Regions from separate parts of the Plantibacter sp. CFBP 8798 genome, predicted to be linked through region 1. Evidence: predicted binding sites of a transcription regulator. Region 1 holds the regulator's gene; the other holds the start of a gene.

Region 1 (4,422 bases):
CACCGACACGCAGACCACGATGAAGGCGGCCAGGATGCCGATGTTCGTGAGGTCGGCGACCTGCTTGATCGGGAACACCCCGGCGAAGACGGCTGCCGCGCCGCCGGCGATCCAGGTCACCCGCTGCGGCACGCCTCGCCGGTCCGTGCGCGAGAACCACCGCGGAAGGAGACCGTCACGACTCATCGAGAACCAGACACGGGTGACGCCCAACAGGAACGTCAGCATCACGGTGAGGATCGACAGGACGGCGAACACGGAGATGATCGTCGCCACCACGGGCAGGCCGACACTCTGGAACGCCGATGCGAACCCGGCGGTGGGGTCGATGTCGGTGTAGTTCTGCATACCGGTCAGGACGAGGGTGGCCGCGACGTACAGGAGCATGGCGACGATGAGGGAGAGGATGATCGCCTTCGGCATGTGCTTCTTGCCGTCCTTCGCCTCCTCGGCCGCCGTGCTCATCGCGTCGTATCCGAAGACCGCGAAGAAGACCGTCGCGGCACCGGCGAACACCGGCCCGAAACCGCTGGGGAGGAACGGATCGTAGTTCTCCCCGTTGATGTAGAAGACCCCGAGGCCGATGATGAACAGGATGAGCAGGACCTTGATGCCGACCGCGATGAGCTCGAATCGACCGAAGGCCTTCGTCCCGCGACTCAGGATGAAGGTCACGAGGAGACAGACGAAGATGGCGGGGAGATTGACGAGGCCGCCCTTCCCCTCGTCGGCGGTCGAGGTCATCCAGGCCGGCATGTGGATCCCGATGCCGGACAGGAAGGCGTCGAAGTAGCCGGAGATCCCGATCGCGACCACCGCGACGATCGCGATGTACTCGAGCAACAGGTCCCAGCCGATGAACCAGCCGATGATCTCGCCGAGCGCCACATACCCGTAGGTGTAGGCGGACCCGGCTCTCGGGATCATGCCGGCGAACTCCGCGTACGACAACGCCGCGGCCGCGGAGGCGAGACCCGCGATCAGGAACGAGAAGAGGACGGCCGGCCCGACAGCGGGCGAGGCCTCGCTCCCATGAGCGACGAGTCCGGCGAGGGAGAAGATCCCCACCCCGATGATGCCACCGACCCCGATGGCCGTGAGTTGCCAGAGCCCGAGGCTCTTGAACAGCTTCGAACCGGAGGTCTCATCCTCGATCTCCGCGATCGGCTTCTTCCGGAGCAGCGAGCGGCTCCGATCGTCTGTACTCATGCTTGCCTCCGACGATGCTGCGGGCGTCGTTGCACCGCGCCATCGACGATAGCTGAGAACCAGCGCGGAGTGACCCGCCGATTGTCGGCCTACTCCGCCGCGTACCGCTGCGGGATCGCCAGGCGCTGCCCGGGCTCGACACCGGCGGTGCTGAGCTGGTTGAGGTTCATGATCTCGGCGATGACGTCGCGCGGGTCGGCGTCGGGCGCGATGGACTCGGCCAGCTGCCAGAGCGACTCGCCCGGGTCGACCGTGATGTACGTGAACGTGGCTCCCGCCGCCGCCGTGTTGGCCGCGGCACCGCCTGCGGAGAGTCCGACGACCGCGACGCCGATGACCAGCGGGATGGCGGCGAGCGTGGTGAAGACGACGCGGCCGCGCTTCGTCAGGCGGAGTCGGCGTGTGGACGGTGCGTCTGACGCCGGTGCCTGCGCCGTCCGTGCGGGAAGCGCCCGGTGGGACCCGATCAGTGCTGCGCTCATGTCAACCCTCCAAGAGTGTGCTCATCATGTGATGAGGACTCGTACCCGACACTCGACCAGGAGTGCCGGATACGAACCTGTGTTCCGAATATATCTTCGATTGTTCGAATACTCAACCCTGTCTTCGTACCTGAGACGCGCGGGATCGGCGACACGCTCGAACAGATGTTTGTCTGGACGAGCTGGTGCGGATACAGTTTCGAGTGTTGGAAGCAGTACACCACCACCCACCGACATCGGTCACCGACAGCCGATCAGGGCAGGAGCGAAGATGGCAGCGAACACGACGGGCGACGGAGCCCGGGAGCGCCAGATCGGCGGCACCCGGCGACGGAAGAGCCTGAGCGACAAGCAGCTGGCGATCCTCGACGTCATCCAGCGTTCGGTCTCACAGCGCGGATATCCGCCGAGCATGCGCGAGATCGGCGACGCCGTCGGGCTCGCCTCCCTGTCGAGTGTCACGCACCAACTCGGACAGCTCGAACTCAGCGGATACCTCCGACGCGATCCCAACCGTCCCCGCGCCATCGAGGTGCTCATCGACCTGCCGAGCGCCGTCGAGGGCAGCGACCCCGACTCCGCTCCCCCGGTCGGCGACGCAGCCATGGTCCCGCTCGTCGGTCGCATCGCCGCCGGCATCCCGATCACGGCCGAGCAGCAGGTCGAGGAGATCTTCCCACTGCCGCGTCAGCTGGTCGGCAAGGGCAGTCTGTTCATGCTGAAGGTCGTCGGCGACTCGATGGTCGACGCCGCGATCTGCGACGGCGACTGGGTCGTCATCCGCGAGCAGAAGACCGCCGAGAACGGCGAGATCGTCGCGGCCATGCTCGACGAGGAGGCGACCGTGAAGGTGTTCCGCCAGCGCGACGGCCACACCTGGCTGCTCCCCCGGAACTCGGCCTTCGAACCGATCCTCGGCGACCACGCCGAGGTCCTCGGCAAGGTCGTCGCCGTGCTCCGGACGGTCTGACCGACCGGACCACTCCGCTACACCGACGAGGGCCGGGACGATCCGTGGATCGTCCCGGCCCTCGTCCGTGCAGGCCCCTCGACGTCAGCCGGTCGCACCGACCCGTGCGCGGACCGCACGCGTGGCCTCGACGATGTTGGCGAGGGAGGCGACCGTCTCCTCGTACCCTCGCGTCTTGAGTCCGCAGTCCGGGTTCACCCAGACCTGTCGCTGCGGGATCCCCTCCAGCGCGATCTCGAGCAACGCGGTCACCTCCGCGACGCTCGGCACCCGAGGCGAGTGGATGTCGTAGACGCCCGGGCCGATGCCGTGGTCGAAACCACTCGCCCGGATGTCGGACACGACCTCCATCCGAGACCGTGCCGCCTCGATGCTCGTCACGTCGGCGTCCAGTCGTCGGATCGCGTCGATCACCACCCCGAACTCGGAGTAGCAGAGGTGGGTGTGGATCTGCGTCTCGGCGCGCACGCCCGCGGTCGCCAGCCGGAAGGAGCCCACCGACCAGTCGAGGTACCGCCCCTGGTCGGCCCGCCGGAGCGGGAGCAGTTCGCGGAGCGCGGGTTCGTCGACCTGGATGATGCGGATGCCCGCCCGCTCCAGGTCGGCGATCTCGTCACGCAGGGCGAGGGCGACCTGGTTCGCCGTCTCGGCGAGCGGTTGGTCGTCGCGCACGAACGACCAGGCGAGGATCGTCACCGGGCCCGTGAGCATGCCCTTCACCGGCTTGGTGGTCAACGACTGCGTGTACGCCGACCACTCGACCGTGATCGGCGCCGGCCGCGAGACGTCACCCCACAGGATCGACGGACGGGTGCATCGCGAACCGTAGGACTGCACCCACCCGTGCTCCGTCACGGCGAACCCGTCGAGGTGCTCGGCGAAGTACTGGACCATGTCGTTGCGCTCGGGCTCACCGTGGACGACGACGTCGATGCCGAGGTCCTCCTGCAGCGCCACGACGCGCCCGATCTCCGCGCGCATCGTCTCGACGTAGGCCTCCTCGTCGAGCGTTCCGGCGACCCGCTGCGCGCGGGCGCGACGGATGTCGCCGGTCTGCGGGAAGGAACCGATCGTCGTCGTCGGGAGGAACGGCAGGCCGAGCGCCTGCTCCTGCGCCGTGGCGCGCTCCTGGTAGTCGTCTCGGGTGAAGTCCGCTGGTGCGAGCGCTGCTGTCCGTGCGCGGATGGCGGCATCGACAACCCCGGGCGCGGCGAGCCGATCGTCGAGCGCGGACGACGCTGCGGTGAGCTCGGCCGCGATGGCCGCGCTCCCTTGGGTGAGACCGCGTGCGAGGACCGCGATCTGATCCACCTTCTGGTCGGCGAAGGCGAGCCAGCTCCGGAGACGCTGGTCGAGCTTCGTCTCCACCGACACGTCGTGCGGGACGTGCAGGAGCGACGTCGAGGTGGATACCGCGAGCTGCGGGAAGCGCTCCCCCGCGCGGGCCAGGAGATCGGCCGCGGCCGCCAGGTCGCCACGCCACACGTTGTGGCCGTCGATCACTCCCGCGACGACGGTCTTCGTGGCGAGTCCGGGAGACGAGTCCGGCAGGCCTCCTCGGACGAGGTCGACACCGACAGCCTCGACCCCCGAGTCGGCGAGCACCGGGAGGGCGTCGCCCAAGGCGCCGTAGGGAGCCGCGACGAAGATCGCCGGGCGGTCCGACACGGCGGACAGGACGGCCGTCGATCGTTCGAGCGCTGCGAGGACCGTCGACCTCGGCACGTCGAACGTCTCCGACACGAGCGCGGGTTCGTCGAG
Region 2 (4,422 bases), on a different contig from region 1:
CGGCCTGGGCCAGGCGCCAGGCCGCCGCGGCACCTGCGAGCCCGGCTCCGACGACGATGACGCTGGTCATGCGCGTGCTTCCAGGTCTTCGTCCTCGTAGGCGCGCTCGGCGTGGGCGTGCTCGTCGATCCCGGCGACCTCGTGCTCCTCGGGGATCCGCAGACCGATCGTGATCTGGATCACCTTCGCGATCACCCAGGTGACGATGAACGAGTACGCGAGGACCGCGACGGTCGCGATCGTCTGCACGCCGAGCAGTTCGAATCCGCCGCCGTACAGCAGACCGGAGCGTCCGTTCGGAGCCGCATCCGTCGCGAACACCCCGATGAGGAGCGTCCCGATGATGCCCCCGACGAGGTGGACCCCGACGACGTCGAGGGAGTCGTCGAAGCCGAGCCGGAACTTCCACTCGATGGCGAGGCAGCAGACCACGCCCGCGATGGCTCCGATGAGGATCGCACCGATGGGTGAGACGGCGCCGCAGGCGGGGGTGATCGCCACGAGGGCGGCGATGATCCCCGATGCGCTGCCGAGGCTCGTGACCGCTCCGTGGCGGAGCCGGTCGACGATGGACCAGCCGATGAGCCCGGCACAGGCGGCGACGGTGGTGTTGAGGAACACGACGCTCGCCGCATTGCCGGCTGCGAGCGCTGAACCGGCGTTGAAGCCGTACCAACCGATCCAGAGCAACCCGGCGCCGACCAGGACGAGCGGGCGGTTGTGCGGACGGAGCTTGCCGCCCCAGTCCTTGCTCTTGCCGAGCACCAGGGCGAGTGCGAGCGCCGCGACTCCGGCGTTCATGTGCACGGCCGTCCCGCCGGCGAAGTCGACGGCGCCGAGGGTGTTCGCGATCCATCCACCGGTCGCCGTGTCGTTCGAGAAGGCGAACACCCAGTGCGCGACCGGGAAGTACACGAGCGTCGCCCAGAGCCCGGCGAACAACAACCACGCGCCGTACTTCATGCGACCGGCGGCGGCACCGGCGACGAGCGCCGTCGTCACTCCGGCGAACAGCAGTTGGAACGCCGCGAAGAGTGCGAGGGGAATGCCGGCATCGGGGTCGTCGACGAGTGCCTGGTCGAGCCCCGCAAACTCGAACGGGTTCCCGATGAGTCCGAGCCCGCCGACGGAGTCACCGAAGACGAGCGAGTACCCGAAGGCCACCCAGAGCAACGCGACGAGGCTGGCCCCGCCGAAGCACATGATCATCATGTTGAGGATGCGGCGGGACGAGACCATCCCGCCGTAGAACAGAGCCAGGGCCGGGATCATGAGGGCGACGAGCGCCGAGCTCGTCAGGATCCAGGCGACGTTTCCAGCGTCCACAAATCACTCCATCGTTCGAGGTGCACAGCGGCCGGACGGCCGCGGCGTCGGGTTCGGGTGGAACAGGTGTCGGTGCTCGGTGCCGGTCGGCGGTCAGGCCAGGTCCGGGGCTTCCCAGAGGTTGAGCTTCGTGCCGATCCCCTGCTCGACGGCGTTCTCGTAGATCGTCTTCGCCCACGCGACGTCCTCGACGCCCATACCACCGACGCTGAAGAGCACCGGCTGCTCGGGGAACTCGCGCCCGACGGCGTTCCCGTCGAAGACGTCTCCGATGTTCACCACGCGGGACTCGTCGAGATCGCCGGTCCCGATGAGGTCCTGCCAGTAGAGGCCGATCATGCCGAACGCGGTCTCGTGCGACGGCGCCGGGTACTCCTCGGCCCACGCCTCGTAGATCTTCTTCGCGTCCGCGATGAGGCGCGCCTTGCCGGAGAGCGTGTACTCCTTGTCCATGCGCAGGTTGGCGGGCAGGCTGAGGAAGGCGCCCGGCTTGATCCAGTCGCCGTCGATGAACGGGTAGTTCTCCGAGCCGACCAGGCCGGTGACGGCCTCGGAGACGATGTCCGAGTCACGCACGGCGGCCTCGACCGTCTCGGCGATCTCGATCGTCGTGAACTGCGGGTAGTGCGCGCGGACGTAGTCGGCGAACGCCTCGGAGGTCGACCGTCGGCGCCCGTGGATGCGGATGGTGTCGAGCGAGGGACGGGCGGTGGTCATGGCGTGCAGGGCGCTCTTGTTCATGGCGCCGGGCCCGATGATGCCGAGCGACTTCGCGTCCACCGGTGCCAGGAGCTTCGCGGCGGCTCCCGGCACGGCAGCGGTGCGGTAGGCGCTCTCGAGGTTGCCGGACATGATCGCGTAGGGCGCGCCGGTGTCCTTGTCGTTGAGCACGATGAGGTGGATGGAGCGCGGGAGGCCTCGCTCGCGGTTGTCGACGTTCGACCCGTACCACTTGACACCGGCGGTGTCGAAGCGTCCGCCGAGGTAGGCGGGCATCGCCATGAACCGACGGTCGGCGGCGTCCAGCGGCATGCCGGGGAACGGTGAGGTGGCGGGGAACCCGATCGGTGCTCCGTGCGAGTTGGCGGTCGGGCCGGCCATCCGGTAGTCACCCTTCGCGACGAGCACCAACACCTCCTCCATGACCTCCATGCAGTGGGCCATGTCCTTCATGCCGGCGGCGATGACCTCCGGTTCGCTCAGGTAGAGCATGTCGATCCGGGTGTTCGGGGAAGCGTCTGCGGTCACGGGTGGTCCTCCAGGTCGGGGTCTGTGGTCCTCAGCGAACACGGTCGCGATCCTCCTGGTCAAATACCGATTCGAACCTCGATTGAGAGCGTTTCGCTCGCAATCTGGACGAAACAGCGCGGTAATACGAGGGTCGTATCGTCGATGGGATGGAGCTCCGCCAGCTGCGCTACTTCCTCGCCGTCGCCGAGGAGCTCCACTTCGGTCGCGCCGCCCGACGGCTGCACATGTCGCAGCCACCGCTGAGCGTCCAGGTCGCACGACTCGAGCAGGAGGTCGGCACCGCACTGTTCGACCGTTCGACGAGGCGGGTAGCGCTGACCCCCGCTGGGCGACATCTCCAGGCGCGGGCACGACACATCGTCGAGGAGCTCGACACGGTCCGGGGTGAGATGCGCGACTTCGTCGACGGTCTCGCCGGGGAACTCACCGCGGGGTTCGTGAGTTCGGCCAACTACACGGTCCTCCCCGGCGTCGTGCAGCTGTTCCGGGCGAGCCGCCCCGGGGTGACGATGCGCCTGGTGCCGTTGACCTCAGGAGAGCAGTTCGACCGGCTCCGCGACGGCACGCTCGACGTCGGGATCGTCCGGGACGAGGTCCCGCAGACGCCATCCGACAGCTCCCCCGCGCTCACGACCGAGGTCGTCTTCGAGGAGCGTCTCGTGGCGTGCCTCCCGGTCGGTCACCCGTTGGCAGGGCGACCAGAGGTCACCGCGGAGGAACTCATGGACGTCCCGATGATCTCCTACCCGCGGGCGCTCATGCCGGGATTCGTGGACCGCGTCGCGGAGGTCCTCGGCACGTCGAGTCGGACGCAGGTGGTCGAGGAGGTCGTCCATCAGGAGACCGCCCTCGGGTTCGTCGCGGCCGGCGTGGGCACGACGATCCTGCCCGAGTCGGTGCGGCAGCTGGTGCCGCCGTCGATCGTCGTCGTGCCGCTCGCCGGGTCGCCGACGACACGCCTGCTGGCCGCTCGTCAGGAACGGACGGACGACAGCCCGGTCCACGACGCGTTCATCGTGTGTCTCCGCGACGCGGCCGCACAGCTCAGGTGAACGCCCACACGAACACCGCGCGTCCGCTTCCCGTCTCGACGGCGTGGCCCCGGTGTTCCTGTCCGACCTGGACAAACGAGTCGACCCTGTCCAAGCTGGAACCGATGACCGACACCCGCGACGACTTCACCATCCGCCGAGCCAGCCTGGACGACGTCCCCCTCCTGCAAGCGTGGAGCTGCGACGAACCCGTCGCCTGGATCGACCCGGAGCGGCTGACCGCCGAACTCGCGAGTCGGAACTATCGGCCGGAATGGTCGTGGATCGCCGAGCAGGACGGTCGCCCGGTGGCACGAGCACTCTGGTGGGGCCAGGCGGACGCGAACCGGCCCGCCACACTCGACTGCGTCACCACCACGGTCGAAGTCGCGGAGCCCGAACGTGTCGGCGCTGCGCTCATCCGCGCTGGACTGGACGCCTTCGGCGCGGGACCCGCACTGGAGTTCAACGTCGACGTCTCCCCTGCGTGGGCAGATGACGCTGCGAGTGTGGAGGCGGTGCGGTGGCGCCATGAGGCTGCACGCGCGGGCGGGTTCTCGCGCACGACCGAGCGGGTCAGTTTCGCGAGGTCCAGCTCCGATCCCGTGCCGGGACGATCGCAGCGCCTCCGTTTCGTCGCCGCCCCGGACGACGCGTTCCACGAGCTGTTCGCCCTGGTCGCGACCGGCACCCTCGATGCGCACACGCAGGACATGGTCGCGCGCGAAGGGCTCGAGGCGCTCGCGGACGACGACCTGGCGTTCTACCGATCACTCCCCGGCGAACGCGACGCCTGGCGGGTCGCTGAGCTCCT

What was found. Region 1 encodes LexA, which represses DNA repair genes until DNA is damaged. Its sites were predicted from a motif close to TCGAACANNTGTTCGA; they were not measured.
Region 2: the regulator LexA is predicted to act here: its motif matches at 2,634-2,649, upstream of IFU30_RS09135 (tyramine oxidase subunit B).

The regions. Positions count from the first base shown of each region.
Region 1 covers NZ_JACYTS010000004.1:33,221-37,642, forward strand. Annotated here, with positions in the region: gene IFU30_RS17815 (amino acid permease) at 1-1,209, opposite strand, end outside; gene IFU30_RS17820 (LysM peptidoglycan-binding domain-containing protein) at 1,299-1,691, opposite strand; gene lexA (transcriptional repressor LexA) at 1,963-2,661, shown strand; gene metE (5-methyltetrahydropteroyltriglutamate--homocysteine S-methyltransferase) at 2,746-4,422, opposite strand, start outside.
Region 2 covers NZ_JACYTS010000002.1:440,830-445,251, forward strand. Annotated here, with positions in the region: gene IFU30_RS09125 (FAD-dependent oxidoreductase) at 1-70, opposite strand, end outside; gene IFU30_RS09130 (ammonium transporter) at 67-1,326, opposite strand; gene IFU30_RS09135 (tyramine oxidase subunit B) at 1,420-2,574, opposite strand; gene IFU30_RS09140 (LysR family transcriptional regulator) at 2,724-3,629, shown strand; gene IFU30_RS09145 (GNAT family N-acetyltransferase) at 3,734-4,422, shown strand, end outside.